DNA from 2 places in the Haladaptatus paucihalophilus DX253 genome. Region 2 is predicted to be linked to the other one. Evidence: riboswitches for the same ligand, from Rfam matches in the RefSeq annotation. Region 2 holds a riboswitch; the other holds the start of a gene.
The links. A riboswitch is a leader RNA that binds a small molecule or an ion and turns the genes downstream of it on or off. The one in region 2 is predicted to bind fluoride.

Region 1 (9,268 bases), on a different contig from region 2:
CGACCCACGGAACGACGATGCTTCTCGTCTTTGGCACGCCAGTTCTCGCTGCGTTCGCGAACTACCTCATCCCGCTGTTGATCGACGCGGACGACATGGCATTCCCTCGCGTCAATGCGATCGCATTCTGGCTATTACCTCCTGCGACCCTGCTCGTTTGGGCAGGATTCTTTCTTGCTCCCCTCGGCATTGGAGTCGAGCCATCAACGACGAGCTGGACGATGTACACGCCATTATCGGCGCAGTTACCGAATCCGGGCGTGGATCTATTTCTTCTCGGGCTTCACCTTATCGGGCTCAGCGGGACGATGGGGGCGATCAATTTTATCGCGACAATCTTTACCGAGCGAGGCGAAAACGTCGGCTGGGCCGAGCTCGATATCTTTTCGTGGACCGTTCTTGTACAATCCGGGTTGATCCTGTTCTCCTTCCCCGTGCTTGGATCTGCGATCGTTATGCTGTTACTCGATCGTAACTTCGGAACAGTATTTTTCGCTGTTGAAGGTGGAAGTCCGATTCTCTATCAGCACTTATTCTGGTTCTTCGGACATCCTGAAGTATACATTCTCATTCTCCCCCCGATGGGGATGCTCAGTTTAATCATTCCCCGTTTCTCTGGGAGGAAATTATTCGGGTTCAAATTTGTCGTTTACTCGACGTTGGCAATTGGTGTCCTCTCATTTGGAGTGTGGGCCCACCATATGTTCGCGACCGGTATAGATCCGCGAATACGCGGAAGCTTCATGGCCGTCTCGCTGGCGATTGCTGTCCCCAGTGCAGTGAAAACCTTCAATTGGATCACCACGATGTGGAACGGACGAATTCGGCTCACTGCTCCGATGTTGTTCTGTATCGGGTTCATCTCGAACTTCATCATCGGTGGTGTCACAGGAGTTTTCCTCGCATCGATTCCGGTTGATTTGATTGTCCATGATACGTATTACGTGGTGGGACACTTCCACTACCTCTTCGCCGGAGGACTGCTCTTTGCTGTGTTCGCAGGCATTTATTATTGGTTCCCAGTGTTCACAGGGAAAATGTATCAGCGACAGCTGGCAAAGTGGCACTTCTGGTTGATGATGATCGGCGTCAACGTGACGTTCTTTGCGATGCTCCTACTGGGATATGACGGGATGCCTCGTCGATACGCCACGTATCTCCCCCGATTTGTTACTTTGCATCAGATCACTTCGGTGGGGGCCTTCATACTCGGTGTAGGGATGATTATCTTCCTTTGGAACGTGGTCCAGTCAGCGATCGAAGGGCCGGACGTGAACGACGCAGACCCGTGGGATTTGGAAGAAGAAGGACTGCTCACGCACGAGTGGGAGTGGTTCAGGCGCAAGCGAGAAGCGGTCCTCGCAGACGGAGGAGACGACACATCTGCCGACGCAAAAACAGACACGGACGAGTGATTATTATGTGCGCCTGGCAGCTCAACCGCGAAACAGTTCTCGACCTCTCTGTGAATATTATCCCGTTAGGGATTCTTCTCTTCTTTAGCATCCTATTTATGATCGTGAATCCATGGGGGTGGGATCCATTTCCCATCGTTCTCACTCACTTCCTGACCCTCTTCCCGTTCGTCCTCCTCGCTATCCTCAGTTATATCGCTGGTCTGAAAATCCAATCAGAGGAGCAAGGAGAGTAAATTACGGACCGCAGAAATCACGCGTAGATAATGCAGATCAGTACCGTCACGAATCAAGGCCTGAGTCTCGAAACTCATCGTTTCGGTCGCGAAGAACGACACCAGCGTTAGGATGCTGGTCGGCGTCTTCGGCTATTTCCCCTTGTTCACGGAGCTCTTGAAGCTGAGCTTTCACGTCATCGCGGTCGACATGCCCCACAACAGCGACGACATCAAGGAGCGGTTGTTCGGGGATTCCAGGGCCAGCCCCGCCGCGACCGAGATCGTCTTTGAACTCCGGGGCTTCATCTTGTAGAAACGCGATGTACTCGCGGATGTCAGCCGTCTCACCGAGACGATCGTGCCATGCTTCCGGATAGCGACTGATTCGTCCCGAAGCCAGCTCATAGATGGCTTCCTTCCCAGCCCATGTATGTGAGTCTGTAAGCTGTGTGTTCAGTTTTTCATGGAAGGTTTCGATATTGAATTGATCGTCACGGCTCTCTGAGAGTGTCTCCGCATAGGACTCAATTGTCTCGCGTGAGATCCCTGGCTGTTCGTGGGGATGATGACGCTCAATGAGCAAGAGTAGATCCTCAAGAAGGAGAGACTCTCCCTTGTGTCGAATTTCTCGGAGGGCATCCTCATCGATTTGTGCCATATCGAAGATACAACGACGAGATCAATAATTGCGTTGGCTACTCTTCACTGAGCTCGCTTCCGTTATAACTTACTCAACTGTTTTACGACTGGGGAGATGGCTTCGCGTCTGCGTATCTCCCTTGTTCGATCGGTGCACCGACAGTGTTCCCCCACTCGACCCACGAACCGTAGTAATGTCGGACGCATTCATACCCGAGCAATTCGTGCAGAACTACCCAGGCAAGTGCTGACCGCTCACCGATTCGGCAGTACACTATCGTTTCTGCGCCTGTGTCTGTGATCGATTTGTATACCGCTTGGAGTTCACTCAGGGACTTGAACTGTCCATCCTCTCTAACGACTTGATTCCACGGGATATTGATCGCACCAGGGATGTGCCCGCCGCGCTGGACCCCCTCGTTCCACCCCGGTGGAGCCAACACTTCGCCTCGATATTCCTCCGGAGAGCGGACGTCGACGATCGACACATCACCGTTGAGTGCGTCTCTGACGGTCTCCCTATCGACACGAATCTCATCATTCACGTCAGTCACTGTGTACGTCCGTTCAGCGACAGACGGACGCTCTGTGCTTAGGGGGAAGGATTGCTTGATCCAGTACTCTCTCCCGCCATTGACGAGCCTGACGTCCTCGTGCCCGTAATACTTCAACAACCAGTAGGCGTAGGCAGCAAACCAGTTCTTCATATCGCCGTATAGAATCACAGTCGTATCGGGGGTTACACCGTACGATCCGAGCAAGGTTTCGAAGTCGTCCCGGGGTGGAACGTCGAAGGTTTTTGGATCTTGTAACTTGATGTTCCAATCGAGGGCGAATGCACCAGGAATATGGCCTTCTGCATATACATCGGTGTCAACGCTGACTTCAAACAGTCGCAAAGCTGGATCATCATCTCGAATATCGTCAAGTCGGTTCTTAACCCACTCGGGAGAGACAAGAATATCGTTTGTGTACGCCACCATTCTTGATACGGATTCTTTCTGGAAGTGCTTTAAACTCGTGTTGTAGTCCGCCAACGGGAGAGGTATGTAATCCAAACACGGCTACCTGCCATAGCCTTCTAACGGTTAGGACAAGATGTGAAAGGTACTTATCGGGGAACGATACCTACAGATAAAGGGCAACTCCCCAAGCTATGGCAAGTGCGATTCCCGAACCTACAAGGGTTCCTAGAGCATTTCCTATCGCTTGCGGACGCCTACCGATCTCCCAAAGTCGAACTGTCTCAACGGAAAATGACGAGAAGGTCGTAAACGACCCACACATACCGGTTCCAAGCAGAAGTGCGACCGAATTATCCAGATTGACAAATGTAATGAGACCAAGAACGAAACTGCCGAGGACATTGACGATGAATGTCCCCACTGGAATCTCTTCAGTTTCGACCCATTAGCTGACTGCTGTTCGCAATAGTGCACCAAGCGCACCGCCCGTCCCAACGATGTGGGCTGGATCAAACACAACCATTAGGACCACCTCCAATCGACGTGCCGTGCTAGTGACCGTCCGAGAAAGACACCTGAAAATCCGAGAGTATAGTTTGCTATGACGTTCAGTGCTAACCATATTGGCGCTGCCTGCGCCGACTGGAGAACGAACGTACTGTACGTGGTAAACGACGAGAGAAATCCTGTCGAGACTACTGCTCGCGTTTCATTTGCAAGTACCCCCGAATAGAGCGTCTCGTACAAGACGAATCCAAGGACAAAACTACCGATAGCATTTACGATCAGTATTCCGTGCATCCCACCGAAGAGCGATTCGGTGAAATAGCGGAGATTCGAGCCGGCGAGTCCTCCAATTGCTATCAATACAATTGATTCGACACGAGCGAGCGGATGAGTCTCTTTGCCTGCCATGAGTATCTTCTTTGAAAAGGAGTCATCACCCGACGAATTCGGCGGTTGTATCAGGCAGACTCCATTGCCCTTCACAATAATCAAGACGGGACATTGTTATACAACCTCCAAAATTGTTTACAGATAGATAAGGAAGGAATTTATATATTATACTGTAATCTTCAATTTCTATGATGGTGAATTTCGAAGCGTCTCGAGTCACTTGCTCTCTAGCAGATCACTAGGTGACGTACATGGGTTAGTACGACTAATCCTCGACAGACTCTCCGATATACCCCCGAGCAAGCTTCGCTTCGGCTTGTCGAAGTCGATACGAGAGCGTCGAGCGGGGCATGTCCAGCTGGTCGGCGAGGTCGTCAAGTTTGATCTGCCGGGGTGTTTCGTAGTATCCGTTCTCGATTGCTACTTTCAGTGCTGCCCGTTGTGAGGTAGGGAGCGACACCGCTGCAAGTGTATCCTGTTGCCAGCCCTCCGCGTCACGAAGATGGCCCATTCGGAACGTGAGACTTGACCGCAGTGCCGCCCCGAGTGAGTCGTAAAGCATTCCAACCTTCTCGTCAGACCGCATTAGAATGCGCCAGTCGTGTCGATCTTCCTGGCGGTGGGTTTCAAAAATTAGGCCTGATGGCAAATATCGCCCTGCGAGGGTGTGGACTGATTCACAGCCACTAATGCCCTCGAGGTACGTGTACAATACCCGTTCGTTGTTCGTTCGTTTGAGTACATCGTGATGACGTGTTGCCGTACAATCTATTTCAGTTATCGATTCACCACAGATCGTATCGTCGAATCGGAGTTCTTCGATACGGTTCAGTGCCGCTGTCGGTCCGGTAATGCGTTCAATACGCCAAAATTGGTCTTCGGTGACACAACTATCGAGCGAGTGAGCGGTCATCTCCGGGTTTTCGATGAACACCTCCATCACAGGGTCGGCAGTTGCGTCGTACTCGATGCCGAACGTGAATTCGCGCATTATCCCCCTCCTCGAATCGTAGCCAGCGAGAAGTTTTGTCCTTTCGAGTTCCACTGAAGATACCTCTTCATGGATAGTCGATGGGATTGTGATCTCAGGTCCGGCATGCTCCAAACTAAGAAGTTCAACATAAAAAGTGTTGTCGTACGCCAAACACAGATCTACAGTTGCTCAACCTAATTGTACTGTATGCATGGGCAGTCGAATGTGGCCGTCCAACTCACCCACAATTCAGAGACGGAAACTACAGGTGAGTCAACGTGTCCTGAATGTGGTGCCTTGCTCCGGCAGGATGAGGAACACGGTGAAACGGCGTGCTCCGAATGTGGGCTCGTCGTCCAAGAGGACGAACTCGATCACGGGCCGGAGTGGCGAGCATTCGACGCCGCCGAAAAAAAGAATCGTTCACGGGTCGGGGCGCCGACAACAAAGTTGTTACATGACGATGGATTGAGCACGGTGATCGATTGGCAAGACACCGATGCAAACGGCAACGCGCTTTCCTCAAAGAAGCGCCAACAGATGCAACGGTTGCGGACATGGGACGAGCGATTCCGCTCGAAGGATTCCCAAGAACGAAATCTCAAACAAGCACTCGGGGAGATCGACCGGATGGCGAGTGCACTTGGTCTCCCGAAAGCCATTAGAGAAACAGCAAGTGTTATTTATCGACAGGCTCTCGACGCTGACCTCCTTCGGGGTCGATCGATCGAGGGCGTTGCAAGTGCTAGTCTCTATGCCGGTGCGCGACAGATGGGAACTCCTCGAAGTCTTCAGGAGGTGGCGACCGTGTCTCGGGTAGAAAAACTCCGTATCCAACGCGCCTAACGCTATATCGCTCAGGAACTCAGTCTCGGAGTTGAACTGGCCGATCCTCATAGCTATATCACCCGGTTCGTCTCTAATCTTGACGTCACACATGAGGTCGAGCAGATCGGACACGAACTCCTCGATGCAGGGCAGGCTCAGAACGTCCACAGCGGAAAAAGTCCGGTGGGACTCGCTGCGGCGTCGGTCTACGCTGCTTCCCGGCTCGCAAACCAACGGGTCACCCAAGAGAACGTAGCGGCTGCGACAGATGTGAGTATGGTGACGATCCGGAATCGGTATCAGGAGTTGCTCACGGCCTATGAGAATAGGTGAGTGCTGGAGTCTCTACCCCTCTGGCATTTCTTGCAGCTCCTTTGCTCGCTGAATACCTTCATTGGCCACACCTTCGATCGAACGGTCGTTGTGCTTTGCAAGAATCTGAATGAGGTGGGCTAAAAATAGGCCATAGTCGGCGCTACTTGATTCTCGACAGCCGCTCAACATCACTGGACCATCTTCCATTGCGGTGAATAGCTGAAAATACTCGACTTCCTCGCTATCAAGGAGAATCATTGCTCCCTCCCGCTGTCGTTCGAAGTCTGATGGTTCGTTCATTATGTATCTGCCTTAGTTCGCAGTAGGCTAGAGTTTAGCCAGTGGATCTCGGGAAGGGAGAAGCCCGTTAGCCCGAGTTAGTCGCCCTTCTGTGCCTGGCCCATCCGTCGGAGGAACTCTACGAGGGTCCCAAACCCTCGCTGGACATCATTGTCTCGAAGAGCGTTGAGTAATCCCCAGACGCTTGTTCGTTCCGTTGTTCGGTCATCCGTGAATGCACTCAGTCCAGCGTCGACCGAATTGATGAGGTTGGGGTCGCCGAGTCGTTCGGTCAGCGAGAGCATATTCCCGAGGTTCTGCCCCATCTCGTACGGTTCGAGTTCCCGATCGCCACGGGCATCCGAGAAGCCCGCTGCAACCATTCGGAGTTGTTCGAAGGAACTCCGTGAGTCAGCGGCAGCAGCCTTCAACTCGGGCGTCAGATCGGTCACTAACCCCTCGGTTGCCTCCAAGATGTCAAGGAGTTCGATGAATGTGTCTGTGTTCTCACCGAGTTTCTGGAGCAGGACGAGAGGTTCCTGCCCTTCGAACGCGACCCGGAGTTCTTCAAGCGGTTCGCGGGCATCAGTGGCGACGGTTTTGACCTCCGGCACGAGGTCGTCCGCGAGCGATTTCGTCGCATCCAATAGCTCAAGCAGTTCAGTGAGTGTCTCCGCGTTTTCTCCAACCGTCTGGAGAAGTACCAGCGTTTCCTCCCGTTCGAGCGCCAGTCGGAGTTGTTCGAGTGACTCACGCGATTCGGCGGTTGCAGTTTTGAGTTCCGGCGCGAGGTCGTCACCGAGTCGCTTTGTCGCTAGCAGGAGATCGAGGAGTTCAACGAACTCATCCGCGTTCGCTTCGACGCGCGTGACCAGTTCGTCCATTTCGGACTCTGATGGGGCTATCGTCCCCTCAACGTTGCTCGTCATCAGTTTACACCGGGGCAGGGTCGTACCCCTTCATCCACATGTTCCAGTAGGTCGCGGGCAATACGTTGACGTCGAGAACCCAGTTGGCGCGGCTCTCGACGGGAGCAGAGAGCGCGTCCTCGTAGTCGAACTCCGCGATAACCGCTTTCCCCTTCTGAGTGAGGAGCGGACAGGCCGCGTACCCGTCGTAGTGGCCGCGCATGGGCTCACCCTCCATGTGTGCGATGAGATTCTTGGCGACGACAGGTGCTTGTTTGCGCGCTGCTGACGCCGTCCGGGATTTGGGAGCGCTGTCACAGTCTCCAAGCGCGAACACGTTGTCGTACTCGGTGTGCTGGAGCGTATGTTGGTCGACCGTGACGTACTGCGGTGGTCGCTGTGGGTCACCGGAGTAGATCCCCTCCTGCTTGTCGAACGTAACGGGGTCACCACCCTCGGTCAGTGGTGAGTTCTCCGCGATTGAGTCAGCCCCATACTGCGGCGAAACCGGCGCATACATGTCGTACTCGATTTCGTCACCGTCCGTCGAGCGGACGACCCGGTTCTCGTGGTCGACTTCCGCGACGGAGAAGTTCGGGACGAACTCAATGTCGCGGTCGGCCCAGATCTCCTCCATCTTGCTTTTGTACGGTTCCACGCCGAAGACCGCCTCTCCGGGCTTGGTCATAATGACCCGTGAATCCTCCCGAATACCCGTACGGGACATGTAGTCTTCCATCAGCATCGACATCTTCAGCGGTGCGCCCGCGCACTTAATCGGCGTATCGGGAACGGTCACGAGGAAGGTTCCGCCATCGAACTCGTCGACGGCGTCACTCATGTCAGTCGCGGCGTCGTAGTGGTAGTACGGGAACACCTCGTCCGTTTCCTGCCATCCCTCGGTCATCCCTGGAACCGTCTCCGGTTCAAGTACGTGACCGGAAACCACGATGAGGTAGTCGTACTCAACGTTTTCGCCCGCACACTCGACGACCTGCTCGTCAGGATCGACGCCAGTCACTTCGTCCTGGTGGAAGTCAATTCCCGGTTTCAAAAGGTCATCTACCGGCCGCATCTGTGCCTCCGGCATCATATAGTCGAACGGAAGGAGGTAGTACGACGGCTGGTAGTAGTGCGTGTCGCTCTTATCGATGACTGTGATGTCGGCCTTGTCACGCTGGAGTTTTCGTCGAAGGATGTTGGCTGTCATCGCTCCTCCGGACCCAGCGCCAATGATGGCAATCCGTGTCATATGCTGCTTTTTATCAAACTCGGTGCAAACGTGTTAGGGGTTCTCTTGGCGAGCGCCAACTTTCAAGATAAGCGGTAAGAGTACCGCCTTGAACTAGACTGCGATATCGGTCAGAAGAAGTAGAGCAGTGCTCCGAGAGTGAGGCTACTCACCAAGACTAAGCTGATCGAGACGACGACAACGGGAGTAATTCCCGACTCCCGGAGTTCACCGATATTGATACTGAGCCCTAACCCAGCGAAGGCGACGAGAAACAGCCAGTTGGACGCGTTGTCGAGAGTTTGAATTTGCGCCTCCGAGAAGATGCCTGCACTCCCGAGCAGCATGAGGACGACGAATCCAATAATGAATTTCGGGAAGCTATCCCAGAGGTAGTGCCATTTGTTCTCGACCGATGCAATCGTTGCGCCTCGTCGACTGTAGTACAGGGCATATCCGATCGCGACGACGCCGATGAGAGCGTTTCGCGTGAGTTTGACCAATACCGCCCACTCTCCCGCTGCTCGCGAGTACGCAAACCCAGCTGCCGTGACTGGACCAGTACTGAACATCGTCGTGCCGGCCCAAATCCCGAAAACG
Region 2 (9,268 bases):
GGACGGTGAAATACAGCCTCCTCGCGGAGGAGTTCGCCGAAGTCGAGAACTACCCGTTCGAGGCGAACATCTCGTTCACGGCGGGGGACGGCTCACAGAGGCGGGCGGGACCGTACACGTTCGGCGTACAACCGAGCGAGCGGATTCGACTGGAGCGGTTCGAGGTGACGTCCATCTCCTCGAACGTGCAGGCGGGCGATACGGGAGTGATATCGGTGACCGTGGAGAACACGGGGCGGGACGTGAACGACGCCATCGTGTCGCTTCGGTCCGCGAACGAGCAACTCACGCTCGGCCGGTCGCCCAACGCCAGCCAGTTCGTGAACGAGTGGTCGTCGAACGAACGGCAGACGTTCCAGTATCGGGTGACGGCGAAGAACGATACGGTCGGCGGGAGCTACCCGTTCAGCCTCTCGATTTCGTACCGGGAGGAGGGGACCAGGAATCAGACGGAGCCGCATCTCATCGGCATCATTCCCGACCCGGAGCAGTCGTTCTCGTTCGATACCGTGACCAGCACGTTGCGCGTGGGACAGGAGGGAACCGTGTCCGGGACCGTGACCAACGAGGGACCACAGCGCGCGCCCAACGCCGTCCTCGTCCTCACGTCGCAGGGGGAGAACCTCTCGCCGAAGGAGACGGAGTACGCGCTCGGGTCGCTCGATGCGGGCGAATCGACGCCGTTCGAGTACCGAATCGACGTGAGCGACAGCGCCGACCGCGGCCCGCGACAGCTTTCGTTCGTCGTTCGATATCAGAATCAGGACGGCGACCCGCGACAGAGCAATCCGCTCGACGCGCGGGTTCCGGTCGGCCCGCGACGGGACGAGTTCCGAATCGACGCGAAACGCGCCTCGGTCGAGGCGGGATCGACGGCGACGGTTTCGCTCGTCGTCACGAACAACGACGACCGAACGGTGCGGAACATCGACGCGCAGGCGTTCGTGGACAGTCCGTTGACCATCAACGACAACGGTGCGTTCATCGAGAAACTGGAACCGAACGAATCGGCGACCATCAGGTTCGACGTGAGCGCCGACGGGGGGACGCTCCCGAACGCGTATCCGATGTCGGTGGACTTCCAGTACGACACGCCGGACGGGGAGACGAAACTCACCGACACGTACGAGGTTCCGATTCGGGTGACGGCCCCGAGGCAGGAGGGTGTGCTGTCGTTTTCGAGCGGAACCGGGGGACTCGTCGCCATCGTCGTGCTTGCCGTCCTGCTCGTCCTCGTCGCCGTCTTCGTCATTCGACGGCGGTGAGTTCCGATGGTGGACTATCAACGCGTCATCGATTGGCTCGACGTGTGGATAGCCGACCGATCGAAGAGGGTGATACTCGTCTTTCTCGTGCTGACGGTCGTCCTCGGTACCGGGCTCGTTCGCGTTTCGACCGAATCCGGGACGAGCCAGTTCACCGAGGACAGCCCGGCACAGGAGGCGTTCGACGCCGTAAACCGCGAGTTCACGCCGCCGTTCGCGGCGGAGAACGGGAGCACCCAGCTCATCCAGACCGGACGGAACGTGCTCTCGAAACCCGAACTGCTGGCGATGTTGAAGGCGCAGTATCGCCTCGAACGCCGCACCGAATTCCGCGTTTCCTCGACGACGAGCGCGGCGAGAATCGTCGCCGGGACGCTCAACCCGAACGCGACGACGCTCGAAGCGCAGATTCGAACTGTGCGGCGTGCGACCCCGACCGAGGTCGAAACCGCGGTTCGGCGGGCGGCGACGAACCCCGGCTTCCGCGCCCTGTTGAGCAAGGATTTCAACCGTCGGTCGGCTTCCGCGTCGGCGACCATCGGCATCGTCGAGCACGAGATTCCGCGCGGGTTGGCACAGCAGGCGGGTGCCGAATCGAGCGGCGACGACCCGCTGACCCGGATTCAGGTTCGGTCCGAATCGGTCGTCGGAAGCGTCGATAGCGACATTCGGGTGTTCGGGAGCGGCATCATCTCGTCGGAACTATCGAACGTCACCTTCGACTCGCTCATCATCGTCACACCCGCCGCCGCGGTGCTGATACTCGTCTTTCTCCTCTTCGCCTACCGCGACCCGCTCGACCTCCTCCTGGGCGTTGTCTCGCTGGTGATGACCATCATCTGGACGTTGGGGTTCATGGGGTGGATCGGCATTCCGTTCACGCAACTGCTCGTCGCCGTGCCGCCCCTGCTCCTCGCGGTCGGTATCGACTACGGTATCCACGCCATCAACCGCTACCGGGAAGAACGCGTCACCGGGTTGGACATCAGCCCTTCGATGCGTCGGACGACCGACCAGCTGCTCGTCGCGTTCTTCATCGTCACGGGAACAACCACGTTGGGCTTCGCGTCGAACCTGACGAGTCGCCTCCAACCGATTCGCGAGTTCGGGTTGGTCGCTGCGATTGGCATCGTGGTCACGGCCCTCATCTTCGGCATCTTCCTCCCCGCGGCAAAGGTCACGGCTGACCGGTTCCGGGACCGTGTCGGGCTTCCCGTGTTCGGGCTTCGACCGCTCGGCGAGGAGGGGTCCGCCTTGGGACGACTCCTGCAGGGGAGCGTCACGCTCGCCCGCCGGGGCGCGCCGGTCGTTCTCGCCGCCGCGCTCGTCCTGACGGTCGTTTCGGGCTACTACGCGACCGGCATCGACACGTCGTTTTCGAACGAGGATTTCCTTCCGCCGGAGCAGACGCCGAGCTATCTCCAATCGCTTCCCGAACCGTTCGCGCCGGGAACGTACACCGTCACCGAGACGACGAACTTCCTCGACGAGAAGTTCGCCGCCGTACAGGGGGATACAGTGACGATATACGTGCAGGGGCCGCTCCGCGAGGATTACGCGCTCGAATCGATTCAGCACGCCAACCGAAATCCGCCGAAGTCCTTCGCTCAAGCGGACAGACGGGCGGAGTCCGAAAGCATCATCACCGTCATCCAAAATTACAGCCGTCAGTCGGACGAGTTCCGACAACTCGTCGAACGAAACGACATCGACGGCGACGGCGTTCCCGACGATAACCTCGGACAGATTTACGACCGGTTGCTCTCGTCCCCCGCTCGCGGGCAGGCACTCCAGTACATCACGGAGGATCAGCGGAGTACACAGGTCGTCTACACGATGAAAAGCGGCGCGTCGCAGAACGCCATCACCCGCGACGCCCAGCAGGTGGCCGACCGCTACCGTCTCGACGCGACTGCCACCGGCGAAACGGTCGTCTTCCAGTCCATCGCGGCCATCATCTTCGCGTCCGCGCTTCGAAGCCTCGCCACTGCACTCCTCGCCACGGCCATCTTTCTCGCGTTCGTCTATCGCGTCCTCGTCGGCCGGGCCGCGTTCGGCGTCATCAACCTCTTTCCAATCGTCGTCGCGGTCTCACTCCTCGCCGGGACGATGCGGTTACTCGGCATCCCGTTCAACGCGCTGACGGCGACAGTGCTCGCCATCGCGCTCGGGCTCGGGACCGACTACTCCGCCCACGTCGTTCACCGATTCACCGACGAATTCGAACACGAGACGGACGTGTTCGCCGCCCTTACGCGCACCGTCCGCGGAACCGGGGGCGCGCTAACCGGCAGCATGCTCACCACGGTCGCCGGGACGGGCGTCCTCGTCCTCGCCATCACCCCCGTTCTCGGCCAGTTCGGACTCGTGACCGCCCTGAGCATCTTTTACTCGTATCTCACGGCGGTCCTGTTGACCCCCTCCGTCATCGTCGTGTGGGAGCGGTATTTCGAGTAACATCCACCTTCCCTTCGAACGCCGTGGCTGCAGTACAGTTATTCCGATGCCCACCGAACGTGCGGGAGATGTACGGCGAGATACTCGTTCCGACCGATGGCAGTCCCGAAATCGAAGACGCCATCGCGGAGGCGCTCGACCTCGCGGCGTCCACGGGCGGGCGGATACACGCGGTGTCCGTCGTCGATACGCGCGAGTACAGCACCTTGTCGGATGCCAAGTGGCTCACCATCGAACGCGACCGAACCGAACGAGGCGAGAGCGCGATTGCGGACGTTCGAAAGCGGGCGGACGAACGGGGCGTTCCGGTCGAAACCGAACTCCTGCGAGGGATTCCTCACGAGGAAATCCTCGACTACGCAGACGAGAACGGCATCGAAGTCGTGGTGATGGGAACGCACGGCCGAAGCGGGGTCGAACACTTCCTGAACGGAAGCGTCACCGAGAAGGTCATCCGCAATTCGACCCTGCCGATACTGGTCGTTCGCGTGACGGCGTGAGCGGCAATCTGCGGGGAATCAGCAACCAACGGGAGACTGACAACAGGTGGGAAACGAAGGGTCCGCACTCAACTAGCCGAGGAGTTGGACGACGCCCCACGCCACCGCGATGGCGATTCCGGCACCGGCGAGGTTGCCGAAGGCGTTGACGGTCGCGCGCAACCGTTCGCCGGTCTCCCACAACCGGAAGGTCTCGAAGGAGAACGACGAGAAGGTCGTAAACGACCCGCACGCGCCGGTCCCGAGCAGCAGCGCCAGTTGGTTGTCGATGGAGAGGAACGTGAGGAGTCCGAGGACGAAACTCCCCGCGACGTTCACCGTGAACGTCCCGATTGGGAATTCGTCGGCATCGACCCGTTCGCTGACGAAATGGCGACAGAGCGCCCCGATTGCGCCACCGGTCCCGACGATGTGCGCGGGGTCGAGCGAGGTCATTCGCTCACTCCCCCGTTGACGAAGCGGGCGAGCGAGCGGCCGAGCATGACGCCCAGAAACCCGAGGCCGTAGTTGGCCACGACGTTTCCGACCATCCACAGCGGCGACGCCGCCTGCGTCGTCTGAACGGCGAACGTGCTGTACGTCGTAAACGAGGAGAGGAATCCTGTGCCGACGACGAAGTGCGTTTGGTCGGCGAGGTAGCCCATGTAGATGGCTTCGTACAGGATGAAGCCGAGCGCGAAACAACCCGCGACGTTGGCGATGAGCGTCCCCGTCAACCCGGGTTCGACGAGGCTGACGAAGTACCGGAGGTTCGACCCCGCGAATCCGCCGACGCCGATTAGCAGCAGGACTTCTATCGTGTGGAGTGGATGTTTGCTTCCCATATCTGTCGCTCTCGAAAAGGAGTCATCAGCCGACGCGTTCGGCGGTTGGGGAAGGCGGACTCCATCGCCCAGTTAGTCCGGTACTCCTTATCGAACGCACTTAACGGACTCGAAACGACCCGGCAGTCACCGACTACTCGACGATTCTCGGTTGCTCGATGGGTATCGTCTGCCGGCGGTCACCCGTCTGCCAGTTCGCTCGCGCTCGGACTGCCGCCGCCGTGTTCGACGCGCCGCGTTCGAACCTGCACCGCGTGGACGCTTTCGGTCGCGTCGTCAACGACCAGCGCCGAACCGGGCGTCTCGGGCATTCGGTCGGCGAACGACCCGTGCATGTACGTCGGGCGAGCGCGGGCGAGGGCTTCACGGTCGGCCCGCGAGGTCAGACGGTGGGAAACGAGTAGGTCGGACTGTGAAACCGCCACGTCGGGGAGAGCGGCCGGGCGCTGTGTTGCGGCGACGAAACTGACGCCCGGCCGCCGTCCGCGCGTCACGATGGTTCGAAGCGCCGGTCCGGCGATTCCGTCGAAGAAGGCGTGCGCTTCGTCCACGACGAGCCACGGAAGCGTCGCCACGGATTCCGTGACCCGAGCGCGATACAGGTCTTCCGCAACCGCCCGAACGACGGCGTTCATCGGTGCGGCGTCGTAGCCCGAACAGTCCAGTATCGTCGCCGCGGACTGCCTGTCCGCGGCGGTGAGTCCGTCGGGGGAAAACACGTCCCACGAATCCGCGAGTACGAGGTGATTTCGGGCCGCCCGGCGGGTCGCCCGCGCCACGTCGGCGTTCCAGACGTACTCGTCCATCGCCGCGAGCGTTTCCGTCTTCGCGGCCGCCTGCCACACCAGCGACCCGACGGCACTCTCGTGGTCGAGACCGAGGAGTTCGCACCACGCTCGCGGCGAAAGCGCGTTCGCGGAGACGCGCGGCTCCTCGATAACCGAGAATCCCGGAACGTCCGCGAACATCCGAAACGCGCCCATCGGGTCGGCGACGACGGGAGAAACGCCGTCCGCGCGTGCGAGTTCTTCGACCAGCACGCCGAGAGTGTAGGATTTCCCGTAGCCGCGTTTGCCAACCACCAACGCGGCGTGCGGGCCGTCCAAATCGATTCGAACAGGTGCACCCGCGCTGCCGTCGCGTGCCCGGTAGGTTCCGAGTGCACCCGAAACGCCGCCGTCGCCCGTCCGACCCAGAACGTCCGTCATGTGGGGTGCTGGTCCCGACTTCCGATATAAACCCTCGGACGAAGGTTTATATTCGAAACCAGAACCACTCCGGGCCATGTCTGTGCGTCAACGGCTTCGGACGAGGCGAACCAACCGCAAACTGCAACTGTTCCGGTCGGACGACCGAGCCATCGAAGGACTGCCGATTCGGCTGGTCATCGCGCTCGTCGTGGGGGTCGCCAGTTTAAGTGTCATGATGAACATGCTGTCGGGACTCAACGGATTGGCGGTGAGCGAACTCGACGCGAAACCGACCCCGGAAGTAGTTCAACCGGGCCACCAGTCGGTCGATATCTCCGTCATCGATTCGGACGGCAAACCGGTGTCGGGGGCGACCGTCGTCGTGAAAGGGGACTCCGCCACGTTGGAACACATCCAGACGGCGACGACCGGAAAGAACGGAGGTGCGACGCTCTCACTCGACCCCGAACTGGGGCCGAATCAGGAGGACGGAACGCTCGAAATAGACATCAAACCACCCGCTGGGAGCGAGTTTGCGGACAAGCGAGCGAACACGCAAATACTGGTCGTTGCCGACTAAGAATTAGCTGTATCCGTCCCAGTCGATCCACTCGTGTTCCCAACCGTGGCGGGCTTGGGCGTTGCGGTCCGCGAACTCGCGGTCCTCCCGAGTAGTGCGGTTGCGCTCGATGGTGTCCGACTGCTCGCCATCGACGAGGAGCGGGGCGAACGCGACGGTGCCGAACTCACGTCCGATGTCGGGAGTTCCGTCCGAAGCGCGTTCGACGGCGGTCAACCGCTGTATCCCTCCGCCCAGCGGAATCACCAACCGGCCGTCCGCTGTCAGCTGTTCGACGAGGGTGCGCGGCGGTTCGATGGCCGCCGCCTCGACGAGGATGCGGTCGAACGGTGCGTACTCGGGCAGGCCATCGGCACCGTCGCGGCAGTCGACGAAGACGCCGCCGTAGCCCGACGAACCGAGGTTCTGCCGCGCCTCGTAGACCATGGTTCGCGTGATATCGACCGCGTGGACGTTCTGCTCGCCCACGATTTCGGCCAGCACCGCGGACGTGTAGCCGACGCCCGCACCCACGACGAGGACGGAATCGTCCTCACGAACGTCGAGAGCTTCCATCAGTCGGGCGACGGTGCTCGGGGACAGTATTCGCGTCCCCCGGTGGTCGAACGACCGGTCGGAGTACGCGCCGTCGCTGGCTTCGAGGGGGACGAATTCGTGACGAGGGACCGTTCGGAGCGCGAGACCGACGTGCTCGCTCCGGACGAGCCCCTTCATCTCGTGTTCGAGGCTGGCGACCATATCGTCGCGCAGCACCGTCGGTTCCATGAATCCGGTTTGGGGTCCGACGTTCTTCAATGGCGCGGCCTGTAGCCGACGATGGCTTGCTGGTTCGTTCCCGGAACGTCCCGAATCTCGAAGTCATCGAACCCGGCGTCATCGAACCAGCCTTCGAACTGGTCTTCGGTGTACGTATCGCCGTTCTCCGTCTGTGCGAGCATGTGTGCGCCGAACAGCGCCGCGTCGTCGGCCCACCCTCGAACCTTGTCGATGAAGACGGCGACGCCGCCGGGTTCGAGGGCGTCGTAGACGTTCTTCGAGAGCGCGCGGTTTTCGGCCGGACCGAGCGCGTGTGCGACCCGCGAGCAGAACGCGAGGTCGAACCCGGTCGGAAGGTCGTCGGTCGCGTCGCCGGGAACGAGTTCGATGGGTTCGTGTTCGAGGAACGTCCGGTCGACATCGATGACGTCGGACTGGTCGAACAACGTCACGTCGTAGCCGCGATGGGCGAATTCCTTCGAGAAACTACCGGGGCCGCCGCCGATATCGAGGACGCGCTCCGCGTCGGGGTTCTCGTGAACCGCTTCCGTGACACACGTCCGAACCGTCGCGTCATCGATTGTCGCCATCGCGCCCATGAAGTTCGCCGTCCACTCGTCGGATGGCTCGGGCGGACGTCCGGTTCGCATCGTCTCGGGAAGCGCGAACCAGCGGTCGAGACAGTCCATCTGGTGTGGCACCGTCCCGATGGAACGCACGTCCGTTTTGGCGAACAACCCGAGCGCCCGGTTGGTCGCCTCGTATTCGCCGTCGACGCGTTCGAGAAAACCCAATTCGGTCATCGCGGAGAGCGTGATTCGGGCGGCGCGCTCGGTAACGTCTGTTTCGGCGGCGACTTCTGCGGGCGTTCCGGCGCGGAACATGACGGCATCGATGATGCCGGTCTCGCGGGCAGCCCACAGTAAACAGAGTTCTCGGTAGTCCATGCCTGAACGACGATTGCGAGGCGAAAAAAGCTAGGTGCTGGCGCGGTCGATTACCACGCGGACCACGCGGTCGAACCCTCGTCCTCGGCGTAAATCCGTTTCACGTCCTTGGCGAGCACGGCGTCGCCGTCGAAGTCGAGACGGTCGTGGTCGTAGCCGGAGGCGTCGTCCGTGACGAGGATGCCGTCGATGGTGAACTCCTCGTCCGCCAGTTCCTCGGTTTCGCCGACGACGAACTCGTAGTCGCCGGGAATGCTCACCTTGACGCTTCGGGAATTGTCCCGACGGCCGTCGTTGGGGTGAATCGTGACGTTGACGCTCACGTTGTCCACGGCGCGCGTCCAGATGGTTTCGACGTCGGGTGCGAGCGATTCCTCGACGCGGCGATTTTGGTCCTGTTCGAGGCTGGTAATCCTGACGACGAAGATGGCCTCGTCGGTTTCGAGGACGAACTCCTCGCCGACGGCGAGGTTCTCCTCGACCGGAACGTCGGCCTTCGCGGTGAACGACTCGCCTTCCTGCGAGACGACGACATCTATTTCCTCGGTTGTCTCCTCCTCGATTTTCGTCTTGTGAACGTGGTCGCACTCTGTGCATCGTACCGTCGCCTGTCCACCCGGTTTGAGGACCTCGTGAACCGTCTCCAAATCGGGGGAACAGGATGGGCAGACGACTGCCACACGTTCCGCTGTATCGCTCATGGAGCGGTGTAGGGACTCGGCGCGTAAAAGTGCGTGGAGTTGGGCGAA

Region 1: another riboswitch for fluoride. It lies ahead of B208_RS23635 (CrcB family protein); the one in region 2 lies ahead of B208_RS0113325 (CrcB family protein).

What each region holds. Positions count from the first base shown of each region.
Region 1 covers NZ_AQXI01000005.1:55,418-64,685, forward strand. Annotated here, with positions in the region: gene ctaD (cytochrome c oxidase subunit I) at 1-1,415, shown strand, start outside; gene B208_RS25125 (DUF6684 family protein) at 1,421-1,651, shown strand; gene B208_RS23190 (hypothetical protein) at 1,698-2,291, opposite strand; gene B208_RS0122195 (sulfurtransferase) at 2,374-3,255, opposite strand; partial or broken gene crcB (fluoride efflux transporter CrcB) at 3,401-3,760, opposite strand; gene B208_RS23635 (CrcB family protein) at 3,760-4,152, opposite strand; fluoride riboswitch at 4,162-4,230, opposite strand; gene B208_RS0122200 (helix-turn-helix domain-containing protein) at 4,400-5,125, opposite strand; partial or broken gene B208_RS23640 (transcription initiation factor IIB) at 5,315-6,268, shown strand; gene B208_RS0122210 (hypothetical protein) at 6,281-6,550, opposite strand; gene B208_RS0122215 (DUF1641 domain-containing protein) at 6,628-7,458, opposite strand; gene B208_RS0122220 (NAD(P)/FAD-dependent oxidoreductase) at 7,463-8,689, opposite strand; gene B208_RS0122225 (YeiH family protein) at 8,800-9,268, opposite strand, start outside.
Region 2 covers NZ_AQXI01000001.1:2,379,695-2,388,962, reverse strand. Annotated here, with positions in the region: gene B208_RS0113345 (COG1361 S-layer family protein) at 1-1,265, shown strand, start outside; gene B208_RS0113340 (efflux RND transporter permease subunit) at 1,272-3,722, shown strand; gene B208_RS0113335 (universal stress protein) at 3,791-4,222, shown strand; gene crcB (fluoride efflux transporter CrcB) at 4,295-4,657, opposite strand; gene B208_RS0113325 (CrcB family protein) at 4,654-5,046, opposite strand; fluoride riboswitch at 5,056-5,124, opposite strand; gene B208_RS0113320 (ATP-binding protein) at 5,226-6,254, opposite strand; gene B208_RS0113315 (Ig-like domain-containing protein) at 6,331-6,816, shown strand; gene B208_RS0113310 (protein-L-isoaspartate O-methyltransferase family protein) at 6,820-7,581, opposite strand; gene B208_RS0113305 (class I SAM-dependent methyltransferase) at 7,608-8,519, opposite strand; gene B208_RS0113300 (HVO_0476 family zinc finger protein) at 8,570-9,220, opposite strand.